DNA from 4 places in the Sphingopyxis sp. Q841 genome. Region 4 is predicted to be linked to each of the others. Evidence: predicted binding sites of a transcription regulator. Region 4 holds the regulator's gene; each other region holds the start of a gene.

What was found. The regulator LexA, encoded in region 4, represses DNA repair genes until DNA is damaged. The targets are predictions, from matches to a motif close to GTTCCNCNCTTGTTCT.
Region 1: uvrA (excinuclease ABC subunit UvrA) is a predicted target of LexA. The motif match lies at 1,778-1,793, and genes of this name have one in related genera.
Region 2: radA (DNA repair protein RadA) is a predicted target of LexA. The motif match lies at 2,709-2,724, and genes of this name have one in related genera.
Region 3: ACT17R_RS07480 (DUF6771 family protein) is a predicted target of LexA. The motif match lies at 1,474-1,489, and genes of this name have one in related genera.

What each region holds. Positions count from the first base shown of each region.
Region 1 is NZ_JBQSUM010000002.1:493,213-497,560, reverse strand. It holds gene uvrA (excinuclease ABC subunit UvrA) at 1-1,766, opposite strand, end outside; gene ACT17R_RS12730 (M13 family metallopeptidase) at 2,001-4,076, shown strand; gene ACT17R_RS12725 (hypothetical protein) at 4,183-4,348, shown strand, end outside.
Region 2 is NZ_JBQSUM010000002.1:890,180-894,527, reverse strand. It holds gene ACT17R_RS14630 (acetyl-CoA acetyltransferase) at 1-900, opposite strand, end outside; gene ACT17R_RS14625 (enoyl-CoA hydratase-related protein) at 902-1,696, opposite strand; gene fsa (fructose-6-phosphate aldolase) at 1,884-2,534, opposite strand; gene radA (DNA repair protein RadA) at 2,740-4,101, shown strand; gene ACT17R_RS14610 (CvpA family protein) at 4,112-4,348, shown strand, end outside.
Region 3 is NZ_JBQSUM010000001.1:1,518,032-1,522,379, forward strand. It holds gene ACT17R_RS07470 (PIN domain-containing protein) at 1-149, shown strand, start outside; gene ACT17R_RS07475 (nucleotidyltransferase and HEPN domain-containing protein) at 188-1,111, opposite strand; gene ACT17R_RS07480 (DUF6771 family protein) at 1,499-1,690, shown strand; gene ACT17R_RS07485 (hypothetical protein) at 1,692-2,021, shown strand; gene ACT17R_RS07490 (hypothetical protein) at 2,040-2,549, shown strand; gene ACT17R_RS07495 (SOS response-associated peptidase) at 2,580-3,233, shown strand; gene ACT17R_RS07500 (helix-turn-helix transcriptional regulator) at 3,661-4,348, shown strand, end outside.
Region 4 is NZ_JBQSUM010000002.1:359,674-364,021, reverse strand. It holds gene gltX (glutamate--tRNA ligase) at 1-715, opposite strand, end outside; gene ACT17R_RS12155 (hypothetical protein) at 785-1,360, shown strand; gene lexA (transcriptional repressor LexA) at 1,481-2,164, opposite strand; gene ACT17R_RS12145 (molybdopterin molybdotransferase MoeA) at 2,230-3,420, opposite strand; gene moaC (cyclic pyranopterin monophosphate synthase MoaC) at 3,417-3,890, opposite strand; gene ACT17R_RS12135 (sensor histidine kinase) at 3,906-4,348, opposite strand, start outside.

The DNA of each region.
Region 1 (4,348 bases), 130 kb from region 4:
ACGCCCGCGCCGGGGCCCATGTCGACGACATAATCGGCGTGGCGGATCGCATCCTCGTCATGTTCGACGACGATCACCGTGTTGCCGAGGTCGCGGAGGCGCTTGAGCGTTGCGAGCAGCCGGTCGTTGTCGCGCTGGTGCAGGCCGATGCTGGGTTCGTCGAGGACATAAAGCACGCCGGAGAGGCCGCTGCCGATTTGTGACGCAAGACGGATGCGCTGGCTTTCGCCGCCGCTGAGCGTGCCGCTGGTGCGGTTGAGGTTGAGATAATCGAGCCCGACATTGTTGAGGAAGCCGAGCCGCTCGTTGATCTCTTTCAGAATCGCCTTCGCGATCTGGCGCTGCTGATCGTTGAGCTTCTCGTCGAGCGCGCTGAACCAGGCGAGCGCGTCGGCGACCGAGCGCTGCGCCGACATGCTGATGTCCTCGCCCGCGATCTTGACCGCGAGCGGTTCGGGGCGCAGGCGCGCGCCGTGGCACGTCTCACACGGCTGTGCGGTCTGATATTTGCCCAGTTCCTCGCGCATCCACGCGCTTTCGGTCTGGAGCATCCGGCGGTTGAGGTTGCCGATCACCCCCTCGAACGCTTTGTGCGTGGTATAGGTGCGCCGGCCGTCCTTGAAGGTCAGCTCGACCGGCTTGCCGCCGCTGCCGTAAAGAATGATGAGCTGCACCTCGCCGGGCAGATCCTGCCACGGCGTGTCGAGGCCGAAACCATAGGCTTTGCCCAGGCTTTCGAGCACCTGCATATAATAGGGCGAGGGCGGGTTCGATTTCGCCCATGGCACGACGGCGCCTTTTTTCAGGCTGAGCGCATGGTTGGGGACGACCAGCTCGGGGTCGAATTCCAGCCGCTCGCCAAGGCCGTCGCATGCGGGACAAGCGCCCTGCGGCGCGTTGAAGCTGAACAGCCGCGGTTCGATCTCGGCAATCGTGAAGCCCGAAACGGGGCAGGAAAATTTCTCGGAAAAGATGATGCGGTTGGCAGGGATGCCGGCGCCTTTCATGGCGCCGCCGACTTCGCCGTCGCGCCCCGGAACGTCGCCGTCGGCAAGGTCGACATAGGCGAGCCCTTCGGCGAGTTTCAGCGCCGTCTCGAAACTGTCGGCAAGCCGCGTCGCGATCCCCTCGCGCACGACGATCCGATCGACCACGACCTCGATGTCATGCTTGTATTTCTTGTCGAGCGCCGGAGCGTCCTCGATCTCGTAAAATTCGCCGTCGATGCGGACGCGGGTGAAGCCGTCCTTCTGCCACTGCGCGAGTTCCTTCTTATATTCGCCCTTGCGTCCCCGCACGACGGGCGCGAGCAGATAGGCCCGCGTTCCTTCAGGCAGGTCCATCACCCGGTCGACCATCTGGCTGACCGTCTGCGCCGAAATCGGCTCGCCGGTCGCCGGTGAATAGGGAATGCCGACACGCGCCCAGAGCAGGCGCATATAGTCGTAGATTTCGGTGACGGTGGCCACCGTCGAGCGCGGGTTACGGCTCGTCGTCTTCTGTTCGATGCTGATCGCCGGCGACAGCCCGTCAATATGTTCGACGTCGGGCTTCTGCATCATTTCCAGGAACTGGCGCGCATAGGCCGACAGGCTCTCGACATAGCGCCGCTGGCCCTCGGCATAGATGGTGTCGAAGGCGAGGCTCGACTTGCCGCTGCCCGACAGGCCGGTGATGACGATCAGCGCATCGCGCGGCAGATCGACGTCGACGCCCTTCAGATTATGCTCGCGCGCGCCGCGCACCGAAATATGGGTGAGACTCATGGGGTGGGTATGTTCCAGATTTGTTCCGGCCGCGCAAGAGGGCGCCGCTCGCTCGAACGCCTAGATAGGAAGCGGCTGCTTTGCGCGCAACGGGGCGTCGATTCCACCAACGAACGAGTGCGTTCGACCAGCGGCCTGCATCTTGCTTGACCTGCGATTGGCGCGGGCGGACAAGTCGCCATGGCCTGCGGCGGATCGGCCCTTGAACCGTGCGCGGGGGTAGGAGACTGGGGAATGAAGATGTTTTTGGGCGGCACCGCTGCCGTCGCTATCGCCGCCGCGCTGATCGCAGCACCTGTTCTGGCCCGCAATGCTGGCGCTGACGCTTCCTTGGTCGCTGCGACCGATGCTGCGGCCGGCGCGGAAGACGGGTCGCTCAAGCCGCTGACCTTCGGAAGCTGGGGCGTCGATCTGGGCGCGCGCGACACGTCAGTAAAGCCGGGCGACGATTTCGACAAATATGCCAATGGCGCATGGTTCGCGCGCACCGAGATTCCGGCCGATCAGGCATCGGCCGGCGTCGATTACGATGTCTATAATCTGACGCAGCGTCAGCTCCGCCAGCTCGTCACCGGCGCACCCGCGACCAGTCAGGTCGGCGGGCTTTATCAAAGCTTCATGGACGAAAAGCGCGTCGCACAACTCGGCACCAAGCCGCTGATGGCGGATATCGCAGCCGTCGCGGCGATCAAGGACAAGAGCGAGATGGCGCGCTTTATGGGCGCGTCGCAGGGAAGCTTCGGCGCCTCGATCGTCGGTGGCGGTCCCTATGCCGATCCCGACACGCCGACGGTCAACGTCCTGTGGCTCGGGCAGGGCGGGATCGGGCTTCCCGACCGCGATTATTATCTGAACGACAGCTTCAAGCCGCAGCGTGAGGCCTATCGCGCCTATATCGCGCGGACGATGAAAATGATCGGTAACCCCGATCCCGAAAAGGCCGCCGATGCGGTGCTGGCGTTCGAGACCGAGATCGCCAAGGTGAGCTGGGCGATCGCCGAGCGCCGCGATCTGGGCAAGATCAACAACCCGATGTCGTCGGAGGCGCTGGCCGCCTATGCGCCCGGGCTCGACTGGAGCGCCTGGTTCGCGGGCGCCGAAATTCCGGCGCAGAAGCGCATCATCGTCAACGAAAATACCGCGATCCGCGACATCGCAGCGCTCTATGGCAAGACGCCGCTCGACACGCTGAAGCTGTGGCAGGAATTCCATGTCGCCGACAATGCGGCCAATTATCTGTCCGATGACTGGGTCGACAGCCGCTTCGAATTCTCGAAGGCGCTGAGCGGCGTGACCGAGATGCGGCCGCGCTGGAAGCGCGGGCTGCGCCTTGTCGATAGCAGCCTGGGCGAGCTGGTCGGCGAGGAATATGCGAAGCAATATTTCCCGCCGAGTGCCAAGGCCAAGATGGAATCGCTCGTCGCCAATCTGAAGCTGGCGATGGGCGACCGCATCCGCGGCAACAGCTGGATGGCGCCCGCCACCAAGGAAGCCGCGCTCGCTAAGCTGGACAAGATGGACGTGATGGTCGGCTACCCCGACAAGTGGCGCGACTATTCGGGGCTCAAGATCGATCCCGCCGATCTCTACGGCAATGTGAAGCGCAGCGCGGCGTTCGAATATGCCTATCAGCTCGCCGACCTGGACAAGCCGGTCGACCGCAAGAAATGGTCGATGAACGCGCAGGAAGTGAACGCCTACAACGGCGGGCTTGAAAACAAGATCGTTTTCCCGGCCGGTATTCTGCAGGCGCCCTATTTCAGCGAGACGGTCGACGATGCGGTCAACTATGGCGCGATCGGCGCCGTGATCGGCCATGAAATCACTCATGGTTTCGACGATCAGGGGCGCAAGATTGATGCGAGCGGCGCCGTGCGCGACTGGTGGACCAAGGAAGATGCCGCGCGCTTCGATGCGCAGGCCAAGGGCTTCGGCGCGCAATATGCGACCTATGAGGCGGCGCCGGGTGCGTTCATCAACCCCGATCTGACGATGGGCGAGAATCTCGCCGACCTTGCGGGGCTCGAGGTTGCCTATGACGCCTATCACCGGTCGCTGAACGGCAAGGAAGCGCCAGTGATCGACGGGCTGACCGGCGATCAGCGCTTCTTCCTCGCCTTTGCGCAGGCGTGGCGCGACAAGGCGCGCGAGGATGCGACCAAACAGCAGGTGGCGAGCGACCCCCACAGCCCGGCGCGCTGGCGCATCATCGGTCCGCTGCGCAACGTCGATGCGTGGTACAAGGCGTTCAACGTCGCACCGGGGGCCAAATATTATCTGAAGCCCGAGGATCGCACGCGCATCTGGTAAGCCGGCGACGTCCCGTTACCCATCCCACGCAATGCCGCTGGCTGCGGAACGCATCTTGCGGCAAAGCGTTGGACGGGCAGGGTGCTCGGATTTAGGAGATTTCTCGATGACCAGATCGATTTTTGCCGCCGCGGTCGTCGCGGCGCTGATGAGTTCGGCGCCGGCGATGGCTCAGAAGCTGCCAGATGGCACGACCGTTCAGGAACGTGCGGATACTGCCAAGCTCAATGCCGAACAGCTTGCGAAGGCCGATGCCGAAACCGCGCGCTATC
Region 2 (4,348 bases), 530 kb from region 4:
CGTGCGGTTGATCGAGGTTTCCATGCTGACGCTGCCGTTATAGCGGTCGCGGCGGAGGATACTCGGCGGCTCCTTCGCGGCGGCGCCCATGCCCACGTAAATCAGCCGGTCCTCGGATATGCCGCGGCGGCGCGCTTCGGCCAGGCTGGCGACGAGGAAACCCGCCCCCTGATTGACCGACGAATTGGCGACCATCAGCTTGGAATAAGGAAAGGCGATCGGCCGGTTGCGCTCGTCAACGCGCAGAATGTCGGCGGGGGTTGCGGGCTTGCGGATCCAGGCGCCTTCGTTTGCCGCCGCAACCTCCGAAAAGCGCGACCAGATTTCGGCGCTCTCGCCCTGCGCTTCGGCAAGGCTCTGGCCCCATGCGGCGCGCGTCGCATTTTCATAGAGCGGATAGACATCGACCGGCGCGGCGAGGCCGTGCTTTTGCGCATAATCGGGCTCGCGCCGCGTCGCGACCTTGCGGATCGCGTTATAGCTCTTGTCCTCGCCGCTCGCGGCCTTGGCGGCGCGGCCGGCGGCGGTGCGTAGCGCTTCGGCGCCGACGATGGCCGCGAGCTTTACCTCGCCTGCGCCGATGCGGTTCGCCGCTTCGTTGAGCAGGCGTACCGGCGTGTCGCCGTGCGGCGCCGCCGACTGGTAATTGATCGCCGGGCTGGCGCCGATGGCGGCGGCCAGCGGTTCGGGCAGTTTGCCGAGGCTGTGAAAGCTGATCTGGTCGACGATCGCGAGGCTGTCGATCTCGGCGAGCGGCACGCCGGCGTCTTCGGCGGCGACCCGCAGCGCCGCGACCATCAGCCCGAGCGAGTCGAGCCCTTCGTCGGGGTCGGCGGGGCGGTCGTTGACCTGGCCAACGCCGATGATGACGGGAATGCGCTCGGGATCGGTCATGGTCATATCAGCGTGCTTTCCATTCGGGCTTGCGCTTTTCGGCAAAGGCGCGCGGGCCTTCGCGCGCGTCTTCGCTGCGCATCAAGGCGCTGCGTTCCAGTGTGTTGTGCTCCCAATAGGGCGCGTCGGCGGCGATGCGGCCGTCCTGGATGCCAAGTGCGACGCGCTTCGATGCCTGCACCGATAGCGGCGCGTTGGCGGCAATCTTGTCGGCTAGCGCAAGCGCGGTCGGCATCAGTTCGGCGAGCGGGACGACATGGTTGACGAGGCCGAATTGCGCGGCGCGCGCGGCGGGGATCGGGTCGCCGGTCAGCATATGCTCCATCGCCAGCTTGCGCGGCATCTGCTGCGCAAGGCGGAAGGCACCGCCCGCAGCGGCGAACAGCCCGACCTTGACTTCGGGCAGGCCGAATTGCGCATGATCGGCGGCGACGATGATGTCGCTCATCAGCGCGATCTCGCAGCCGCCGCCGAAAGCGAAGCCGTTGACCGCGGCGATGATCGGCTTCGAGATCGGGTGCGACACCATGCCCGCGAAACCCCATGCAAGCTGATCGGGGTCCGACGGCGCGAGGCTCTCGCCGCGCGACAGGGCGACGAGGTCGGCACCGGCGCAAAAGCTCTTGTCGCCCGCGCCGGTGATGATGACGGCGCGGATTTCGGGATCGGCCTCGGCGGTTTCGAGTGCGGTGCCGATGCCGACATGGACCGCGGCATTGACCGCATTGCGCGCCTCGGGCCGGTTGATCGTGACGATCAACACATGGCCGCGGCGCTCGGTAAGAATGGTGGTGTCGGTCATCGCGAATCTCTCCCTTTCGGACGAGTATCGCGGGAGGTTGACGTTTACGTCAACTGGAAAGCAGAGCCAAATAACGGTGTGCTCCCGCGAAGGCGGGAGCCCATCTCCGGAAGGTGCCATTTTGAGCCGACGGGAGATGGATCCCCGCCTTCGCGGGGACACACGACTGTTTTGGGTTTTGTAGGGGTCAGATCGACTGCCCGGTCTTGGCCCAGTCGGCCAGGAAGCCTTCGATGCCCTTTTCGGTCAGGACATGCTTGAACAATCCCTTGATGACCGACGGCGGCGCAGTCATCACATCGGCGCCGATCTTGGCGGCTTCGAGCACGTGGATGCCGTGGCGCACGCTCGCGACGAGGATTTCGGTCTCGAAGGCATAATTGTCGTAGATCAGTCGGATGTCGGCGATCAACTGCATGCCGTCAAAGCCATTGTCGTCGTGGCGGCCCACGAAGGGCGAAACGAAGGTCGCGCCGGCCTTCGCCGCGAGCAGCGCCTGCGTCGCTGAGAAGCAGAGCGTGACATTGACCATCGTGCCGTCGCTGGTCAGCGCCTTGCAGGTCTTGAGTCCGTCGATCGTCAGCGGCACCTTGATGCAGACATTGTCGGCGATCTTGCGGAGGATTTCGGCCTCCTTCATCATCGTTTCATGATCGAGCGCAACGACCTCGGCCGAGACCGGGCCATCGACGAGTGCGCAGATTTCCTTCGTCACTTCCTTGAAGTCGCGGCCCGACTTGGCGATCAGCGACGGGTTGGTGGTCACGCCGTCGAGCAGCCCCGTTGCTGCCAGTTCCTTGATGTCGGCGATTTCGGCGGTGTCGGCGAAGAATTTCATGGCGCGGGGTTCCTTGCGGGCAGGGTGATTCGGGTTTGAAGCTGCCGTAAAGCGGTTTGATCGTCATTGCGAGCGAAGCGAAGCAATCTCCCGCCATCGGCCTTGCGCAAAGTCGGGAGCGGGAGATCGCCGCGTCGCTACGCTCCTCGCAATGACCGAGAGGAAAGCGCTGGCGTTCCATCTTTGTTCCGATTATGCGAGCCGCATGGCCAAAGCAAAGCGTCAATATGTCTGCCAGAATTGCGGATCGGTCTCGTATCGGTGGCAGGGGCAATGCGCCGATTGCGGCGAGTGGAATACCCTGGTCGAAGAGGCGAGCGAAACCGTCTTTTCGGCCAAGCACGATCTGTCGAAAGGCGGGCGGTCACTGGCGCTCGAGACGCTGGGCGAGCATAGCCCGATGCCGGAGCGGATGCTGTGCGGCATCGCCGAATTCGACCGGGCGCTCGGCGGCGGCTTCGTCGCCGGATCGGCGACGCTGATCGGCGGCGATCCGGGGATCGGCAAGTCGACCTTGTTGTTGCAAGCGGCCGGGCGGCTCGCGAAGGCGGGCAAGTCGGTCGTCTATATCAGCGGCGAGGAAGCGGCGGGTCAGGTGCGGCTGCGCGCGCAGCGGCTGGGGCTCGGCGACGCGCCGGTCGCGCTGGCGAGCGCGACGTCGGTGCGCGACATATTGGCGACGCTCGACAGCCGCGACGCCGATTTCGTGGTCATCGATTCGATCCAGACGATGCACAGCGACCTCATCGACAGCGCGCCGGGAACGGTGAGTCAGGTCCGCGCGAGCGCGCAGGAACTGATCCGCTATGCCAAGGACGGCGGCGCCGCGATCGTCCTCGTCGGGCATGTCACCAAGGATGGCACGATCGCAGGTCCGCGCGTCCTTGAACATATGGTCGATACGGTGCTGGCGTTCGAGGGCGAGCGCAGCCACCAATATCGCATCCTGCGCGCGGTGAAGAACCGCTTTGGCGGCACCGACGAAATCGGCGTCTTCGCGATGGGCGAGGAGGGGCTGGGCGAGGTCAGCAACCCGTCGAGCCTGTTCCTGACCGACCGCAGCCGCGACGTGCCGGGATCGGTCGTCTTCCCCGCGCTGGAGGGGACGCGCCCGGTGCTGGTGGAGGTGCAGGCGCTGACCGTGCGGCTGGCGAGCGGCGCGACGCCGCGGCGCGCCGTCGTCGGCTGGGACAGCGGGCGCCTGGCTATGGTGCTTGCGGTGCTCGAGGCGCGCTGCGGGCTCCAGATGGGCGGCGCGGAAGTCTATCTCAACATCGCGGGCGGCTATCGTCTGACCGATCCCGCCGCCGATCTGGCGGTCGCGGCGGCGCTGATTTCGGCGTTCAGCGAGCGGCCGGTTCCCGCCGATGCGATCGTTTTCGGCGAATTGTCGCTGTCGGGCGAAATTCGCCCTGTCGCGCACGACGCGCTGCGCCTGCGCGAAGCCGCGAAGCTCGGTTTTTCAAGGGGCTGGGGACCGAAGGGGATGAAGGCTGTGAACGGCATCGGCGTTACTGGCTTCACGCGGCTCGGCGAACTCGTTGACCTGATGCTCGGGCGCGACTAGCGACCGGCAGATGGGAAGTCTGACGGCTCTGGATGTCATCGTGCTGACGCTGGTCGGTGGCGGCGCAGTGCTCGGTTTTTCGCGCGGGCTGGTGCAGGAGGTGACGACGCTGCTCGCCTGGGTGCTGGCGATCGCGGCGGTGCGCTTCTTTCATCCGGCAGTGACCGAGTTCGTGTCGCGTTGGGTCGGGACGGCGGGTGGTGCGGCGATGCTCGCCTTCGTTCTTCTCTTCGGTATCGTCTTCGGC
Region 3 (4,348 bases), on a different contig from region 4:
ATCCCGCCGAGGCCCTGTCAGCGCTCGCGACGATGCGGCGCTGCTACACGCGGCCGCCCTTCACACCGAACGAGTTCATCTTCGATCTGCAGAAGAAAGGCCTGCCCAAGCTCGCCTCGATGCTGCGCGAGAATATCGACCTCCTGTAAGCGATTTCGCAAAGGAAAGAGATAGAACCCGTAAGCCGCTACGCGCCAGCGCGAGCTTCCATCTCTGCGATACGTTCCGAGCAAATGGCGTGCACTGCCTGGCCAAGCTCCTCGACACGCCCCGCAAGCCACACCAGGTCCGCTTCGCTGATCCGATAATGTTTCGAGTAGCGGGCCTTCACATAGGCTTCCTTGAGCTTCTCGAAGCGAGCGCGATCGGCCTTCAGCTCACGCGGCCACGCGTCGACAAGACGCATATCGATCCGCTCAGCTTGCGTCCGCAGAAAGCCGAGATTGTGAACGTGGGGCGAATAGAATGTGCACACCAACAGGACGCAGTGGTACAAGAATTCGGTACTCTGGTGGAGGTCGAATGCCGCGGGCTTAAGATAGCCCTTCTCCCGACCCATGGCTGACAACTCGAACCGCTGCATTGCCAGAGGAAACCACTCCTCAAAATATTCCTTCGCCATCGCCAACGCCTGGTCAGGCGTCTTCGGCTTCGGCTGATGCAAGGCCTTGTCGTCGGCCTCGTAAAGCGCAATCCCGTCGCGCGCGACGTCCATGAAGAAATAGCGCCCGTGCGCGAGCCCGTCGTTCACCTCCTGCAGGGTGTGGACGATGAAATTCACCGGGGTCTTGAGGGTCCGGTCGATCAGAAGTTCTCGGGTCAGCCGGTCGTCAAGCTTCGACCAGACATCGAGCTTGTCGATCAGCCGCTTGTCGCTGACGATGATGAGCAGGTCGAAGTCCGAGAGATAGCCCTTGGCGGTGTGCGGTTCGTCGACCCAGCCGCCGCGCGCATAGCTGCCGTAGAGAATGATCTTGTCGATGCGCCCCTTCTTCTTCCAGCTCATCGTGCCGAGCGCAATGGCGTCCTCAAATTCTTCGAAGATGATCGCCTTCACGCGCTCGAGCTCGCGCTGCTTGTTGGCCGGGAGATGGTCGAGATCGTTCCGCATCGCTCCTTCCTTCTGTGGGCACATGCTTGCCCGATGGCAAGCGCGGTCAGGTCCAGATCGGCACCTGATGCCGGATCCCGGATACGAAAATTCCCGACGGGGATGCCGAACGCCCGTGCCTTGTCGACGAGATTGTCCTGGATGCCGGTGCCCGAGAAGACGATGAGCCCGGTGGGCTGGCGTGGATCAGCCGCTCGTTGGCTTGAAGGGCGCGGCTTTGCGATCGCGGTCCCGTCGGGGCGGAACGCCCCCTGCGGGATTTTGCGCGCGTCGGCGCAGCAGGCGGCAGCGCGCCGGTCGAGGCCGCAGTGCGGAGGAATACCATGTCGGCATGGCGGACATGCACGCGGACTTGCCAAAATGTTCTTCCTATGTTCTCATTGATGCATGGACAGAATCGATACCGCCCGAGTCGCCGAAACACTGCTCACTGCGCCCGGCTGGGCGCGCGTGGGCCTTACCGCACCCACCCGCTATGTTCGCGTCGAGGCAGCGTTCGAGCTGGCGCGCGCGATCGCAGAAAGCTTGGGCGAGAATGGCGAGCCCGCGCATATCGACCAGCTCGGGCTGTCGCTGTGACGTGGGCGGCTGGACCAAAGACGGGCAGCGGCGCGCCACACATCTGTTCGAAGCGGCGGCCTGGTATCAGGCGGTCAGGCCCGTTTGCCGCTGCGGGCATGGCGCAAGCTTCGATCCCTATGGCCTCTGGTGGCTGTTCCAGCGCAAGATGTGGGACGATGATCTTGGGCGCGCCCGCGAGAAATTCTGGTGCGCGCGCTGCAAGGCGCGAACGGGCAAGCGTATACGCCCGGTCCGGCTCGACCTGGTCGAGCCTGGCAAGGACGACATTCGGCTGCCGATGCCCGACGAGCGCGAATGGAAGCGCGCGCTGAGCCGTTTCCGCGCCTAGTCAGCGAAAGGCAGACCGATGGAAATTGAAGGCGACGACGCCCTCATCGGCATCGGCAGGTCGCATCGCGTGATGATCTGGGACGGTGTGCGCGAGCGCGAGAAGGAGCTCCACTGGGGTTTGCATTCGCGCGATCCCGATATCTTCCAGATCCCGCTGCTCAAGTCCGAGACCGCGATCATCGATCGCCCCTGTCTGCTGCTTGCCGATGCCTTCGGATTGGTGAAGCAGGGCAAGACAATTTATTCGGCCAGCCTGATCGGCGAACCGTTGATGGGCATCGCGGCGGTCTGGCGACCGGGGAGCCGCGAATGGCCGGGCAGTTTCGCGGCGCTCACCGTCGCTGCCTACGACGATCTCGCACCTTATAAGGACCGCCATGTGGCGGTGGTTCACCCCGAGGATCTTTTCGACTGGCTCGAGCGCGCGCGACCGCCGCTGGACATGTTGCGCCGCTTCCCCAAGAATAGCTTCAGAATCGCGCCGCCGATCCAGCAGAGCTTCGGTGCCCTGCTGGGGGCAGCCTGATCGTGAGCCTCCCCTGACCTGGAGCCGTCAATGTGCAATCTGGTGACGCTGAACAGCTCGGTTGACGAAGTGGCATCCTATTTCAGGGCGCGCCGGCCGCAGGCCACCAATGCCTCGCCAGGCGACGTCTATCCCGGCGGACAGGGATTCGTGGTTCGGCAGGACGGCGGCGAGCGCGTCCTGCAGGCGATGACCTGGGGCTTCCCGGTGCGGCTCAAGCATATGAAGCCCTCGAGCAAGCCGAAACCCGTCAACAATGCCCGCGACGACAAGCTGATGTCCTTCTGGCGTCCCTGGTTCACCAACCCGGCGCATCGCTGCCTCATTCCCTTCACTTCCTTCGCCGAAGCCGAAGGCGAGAAAGGACGCATGACGCGGACGTGGATCAGCGTCGCCGACCAGCCGCTCGCCGCCTGGGCGGGTCTCTGGCGTCCGAGCGATGAATGGGGCGATTGCTATACGGGCGTGATGGTCGATGCGACCGAGGAATTGTTTCATATTCACGACCGCATGCCCGTGATTCTGCACCCCGAAGATCATGAGGCCTGGCTCCAGGCGCCTGCCGAAGAGGCGATGGCGCTGGTCGCGAAATATCCCGCAGACCGCCTCGCCGTCGAGCGGACCGACGTGCCATGGTTCAGCCGCAAGGCCCCGCCGGCTGAGGCGTCAAACCTCTTTCCGTGATGCGGTTCCGATAACCGATAAACCCAGGTGGAAGCGTCGCGCCCTTGCTATCGAGTTCTGGCTCGCCGCAGTGATCGTGGCGGGCTCCTTCATCGCTGGAATTATCGGCGCGGTTCGGTCGCTCACCGGCGACTGACTGCATAGATCGCGCAGCGGGGACATCGCATGGCCGTCAGGCCGATGACGTGTCAAAATGGTCCCATCTTCTACTCGCACAGGCTTTACGTCATTTCTCGGGACGTTAGACCGTTGGAACCGATAGATCGCCGCGCCGAGGCAGCGAAGACTGCCGTCCGGCGTGCGATATCAGGACCCGTCGGTGACTTGTCCCAATCTCGCGCGTCCCGGAGAGGAACCGGCGGCGTTCGACCCAGGGAGCGGACCGCGGGCAGCCGGGTCGGGAACGCGCCAGCGGCCGATTATCGACGTGAAGCAGTTTTATTTGACAGAGGAACTTGCCCGGGAAATTTCAGGCGCCGGGCATGAAGACCATCTTTTTTCGGCGCTCGCGAAAGCCGCAGACCGTATGGGTTTTGACCACTTCGCACTCGCCTTCGAACGACGCGGCGGCGAGAACGCGTCAATCCTTGTCCATAATTATCCCGAGGCCTGGGCGCGGATTTATATCGGCCTCGACCTCCGCTCAACCGACCCGATCCGGCGCGCCGGCGAGCGATCGCTCACCGGCTTCGAATGGCGCAATGTCGACCATTTTATTCCGCTGTCGCGCGGCGATCGGCAATTTCTCAGCGTCGCGCGAGAGAGCGGCGTCGGCGACGGATTCACCGTTCCGCGTCATCTGCCCGGCGAGGCGAGCGGATCCTGCTCTTTTGCCGTGAAGCCGCGCGCCGACACGCCCGGCCATATGCTCCATGTCGCAGAGATCATCGGTGCCGTTGCGATCGCGAAGGCGCGCGAGCTCGTCGGCACGGCCCCTCTGAGAGGACGTTCCATCCTCACCGAGCGGCAGCGCGAATGCGTGCTCTGGTCGGCGCGCGGCAAGACCGCCGGCGAGATCGCAGATATTCTCGGGATCAGCGAGGAGACGGTGGTGCGCCACCTCAAGATGGCGCGCGATCGCTATTCGGTCCATTGCCGCTCGATGCTGATCCTTT
Region 4 (4,348 bases):
GCTCGCGCCACGCCATTGCACGGATCAGCGCGAGTTGGCGGAAGGCGTTGTTCAGGTGATCGTCGCCGCGGATGACATGGGTGATCCCCATGTCGTTATCGTCGACGACGACGCTGAGCATATAGGTCGGGGTGCCGTCGCTGCGGAGCAGGATGAAATCGTCGAGCTCGGCATTCTGGACCGTCACCTCGCCCTGCACGCGGTCGTGGATCGTCACCGCACCGTCCTGCGGCGCGCGCAGGCGGAGGACGTGCGGCGCGGCGGGATCGCCGTCGTCCCGGTCGCGCCACGGGCTGCGGACGCGGAAGGGGATGCGCTTTTCCTGCGCTTCGGCGCGCATCGCGGCGAGTTCATCCTGCGTCAGATAGCAGCGATAGGCCGCGCCTTTGGTGAGCAGCTCGTGTGCAACCTCGGCATGGCGTGCCGCGCGCGCGAACTGATAGACGGTCTCGCCGTCCCAATCGAGGTCGAGCCACTGCATCCCGTCGAGAATCGCGTCGATCGCGGCGTCGGTCGAGCGTGCGCGGTCGGTATCCTCGATCCGCAGCAGGAACTTGCCCCCGTGATGGCGTGCGAAAAGCCAGTTGAACAGCGCGGTCCGCGCGCCGCCGATGTGCAGATATCCCGTGGGGGAGGGGGCGAAGCGGGTGACGACGGCGGCGCCCGTCGCTTCGGGGGTCGCTTTTGCCAATTCGGTTTTGTTTTCGGTTGCCACTCTGGCCTCTTTCACTCAGGCTGCCGGCCGCGAACAGGGACCGCGGCGGATTTCGGGGCTGCCCCTAGCATGGCGACAAGCACGCTTCAAACGCCCATTGCCGCGCAAACGCTTTCATGGTTCGGCGCCTTGCCGGCGGCGCTCGAGAGGCGCCTGGAGACCGAGTGCGAGCGGCTGCCGCTCTGGCTTCCCGTGGCCTTCGGCGCGGGGATCGCGCTGTGGGTCGCTTTGCCGACCGCGGCGCAATGGATCGGGCTTCTTTGTGCCATGGCGGGGATGGCGGTGCTGCTCGCACAGCCGCGCCCCGACCTGCTCGTGACCGGCGACGGGCGGCATATCGCGGCCGCCGTGCCGGGCGGCGGCTATGCCATGCTGCGCGATCGTGCCGGCGATTTCGTACGCGACGCGATGGCCGAAGCGGCGGGGATCGACACGCCGCTCGTTGCGCTCGGCGATCTCGACCATGTCGATTGCAATCGCGATTTCTGCCGCTGGACACAGGGCAGAGGCGATGCGCCGCGCGTCATCCTCGCCGCGCACGGCGCGACCGGATCGCGGGTGAGGAGATGGCGGCCGCCTGCGCCGCCGCCGATGTGGTCATCAGCGAACGCTGGCTACCGCGCGAATGCGTCGCGCGCTGGCTGACGATCGACCGCGATACGCTGGAACAAAGCGGCGGCCTTGTGCTCTATCTGGGCACAAAGCCGCGGCTCGTTTCGGCGCTGCGCGCGGGCGATACGCATCCATGGCGTCGCCCGCACGAGCTTAGTGGTAACGACGAAGCAGTCCCGACAGCCGACCTTGCACCATAACGCGATCGGCTTCGTAACGCTGCGGTTCATAGGCGCTGTTGGCGGGATCGAGGCGCACCATCCGGCCTTCGCGGTGGAAATATTTGAGCGTTGCGTCCTGTCCGTCGACGAGCGCGACGACGATATCGCCCTCGCGCGCGGTACTCGCCTTCTGGATCAGCGCATAATCGCCGTCGAAAATCCCCGCCTCGACCATCGAGTCGCCCGATACTTCGAGCGCATAATGTTCGCCCGCGCCGAGCAACGCGGCGGGAACGGCGAGCCGGTTATAATCCTCAAACGCCTCGATCGGGACGCCGGCGGCAATCTTGCCGTGCAGCGGCACTTCGATAATGTCGTTCGCGGCGATGGGCTTCAGCGCCGGTGCGGGCTTGCGCAGCGGCACCACATTGTCACTGTCGCTCCGCGTTTTGGGCTTGGCCGCATCGGGCAGCTTCAACACTTCGAGCGCACGCGCACGATTGGGCAGGCGGCGCAGGAAGCCGCGTTCCTCGAGCGCGCTGATCAGCCGGTGGATGCCCGATTTCGACTTGAGGCCCAGCGCCTCCTTCATTTCCTCGAACGACGGCGAGATGCCGCTGGCGTCGAGCCGTTCCTGGATGAAGTGGAGCAGTTCATGCTGCTTCGCGGTCAACATCGGTCGTTCTCCATTATGGCGTTGCCGGACATAAGGGGAACGATAGTGGAACAGACCGGAACTTGTCAAGCGATCGCGATATAGTTTGCAAGCTCCCCCGCCGCGCGGGGTGCTGCGCCGATATCGCGGACGATCAGCGCGTTGGCAGAGATCAGCGGTTGCGTCTGGCCGCTGTCCTGTCCGTCGCAGGGGGTGAGCAGTCCCTTGTCGAGGCGCGCGCGCAGATAATCGCGCCTTGCCCCGCCGGGCCCGAGTGGAACCGCGAGGGGGGCCTGGCTGACCTCCGGCAACGGCGCGGCCGCCCCGGCAAGGTAGCGGACGAGCGGTAGCAGAAAGAGCGTCGTGGTCACGAACGCCGAGGACGGATTGCCCGGCAGGCCGAGCAGGATCGCGTCGCCGATCCGGCCGGCGATCAGCGGCTTGCCGGGGCGCATCGCGATCTTCCAGAAATCGAGCAGCCCGCCCGCATCGTCGAGCGCGCCGCGGACATGGTCGTGATCGCCCACCGACGCGCCGCCAACGGTAACGATGACATCGTGCCGCCGCGCCATATCGCCCAATATATTGGCGAGAACGCCGCGATCGTCGCGCGCGCGCAGTGGCGGCGTGACGTCCGCGGGTTCGGCGGCGAGCATCGCGGCGAGCATGGTGCCGTTGCTGTCGGGTATCTGGCCGGGCGCGAGCGCACGCCCGGGCGCGACCAGTTCGTCGCCTGTCGTCAGGATCGCGACGCGCGGGCGTCCCCCGACGATCAGGTCGCCCGCACCGCCCATGATGGCGGCGGCGAGCGCGCCGGGAGAGAGGAGACATCCCGCCGTGAGCAAATGCGCTCCCGCTGCAAAATCGCTTGCCCGGGCGCGGACATGGCGTCCACGCGACGCGGGGCCATCGCCGGTGAGCGTCAGGCGCGCGCCATCGGCGATGACATCCTCTTGCACCACCACGGTATCGGCATTGGCCGGCAGCATCGCGCCGGTGAAGATGCGGATCGCTTCGCCGGGGCCGAGCGCGTGGGCGGGCGCGGTGCCGGCGGCGACTTCGCCGGCGATCGTCCACGGACCGGGCAGATCGGCAAAGCGGATCGCATAGCCGTCCATCGCCGACAGCGCCGCGGCGGGCTGGTCGCGCCCAGCGACGACGTCCTGTGCAAGATAGCGCCCGGCGCATTGCGCCACGCCGATATTGTCGGCGCCGAGCGGCGGCTTCAGCGCCAGCAGCCGCGCCTGGGCCTCTTCGACCGCGAGCAGCGCGCTCATGCGGCGCGCCAGTCGCCCGACCGGCCGCCGCTCTTTTCGAGCAGGCGGATATCGCCGATTACCATGGCCCGGTCGAGCGCCTTCGCCATGTCGTAGAGCGTCAGCAATGCGACGGACGCGGCAGTTAGCGCCTCCATCTCGACCCCCGTCGGCCCGGTCGTCGCGGCGGTCGCACGGACCGAAATGCCATCGGCCTCCCAGTCGAAGTCCACGGCGACGCTGGTCAGTGCCAGCGGGTGGCAGAGCGGGATCAGCTCGGCGGTTCGCTTGGCCGCCATGATGCCGGCGATGCGCGCGGTCGACAGCACATCGCCCTTGGGCGCGTCGCCAGCGCGGATCGCGGCGAGCGCTTCGGGCGTCATCGTGATGCGGCCGCCGGCGACGGCACGCCGACCGGTCGCGGCCTTCGCGCCGACATCGACCATATGCGCCGCGCCGCTTTCGTCGAGATGTGTTGGTCGGTTCGTCATCGATGCGGTCCTTTGTCAGTGCGCTTCGGACAGCGGGAAGGACACGGACACGCGTGTGCCCTTACCAACTTCGCTTTGAATATCGAGCTGGCCGTTATGCCGTTCGCTGATGTGCTTGACGATCGCCAGCCCCAGCCCGGTGCCGCCGACCGAGCGGCTGCGCGCTTCGTCTACGCGGTAGAAGCGTTCGGTGAGGCGCGGGAGGTGATCGGGCGCGATCCCTTCGCCTTCGTCCTGGACCGACAGACGGACGCGGCGGCCTTCGCGCGTCAGTTCGACCGTCACCGGGGTGCCGGGGCGGCCGTATTTCATCGCGTTGGAGACGATATTGTGGACGAGCTGGCCGAGCTGCGCCGCGTCGCCCAGCACCGGCTGTGCAGCGTCGCCGAGGCGATCGACAATGTCCTGCGGCCGCGCCTCCGCACTGTCCTTCATCTGGGCGAGCGTATGGCGGACGA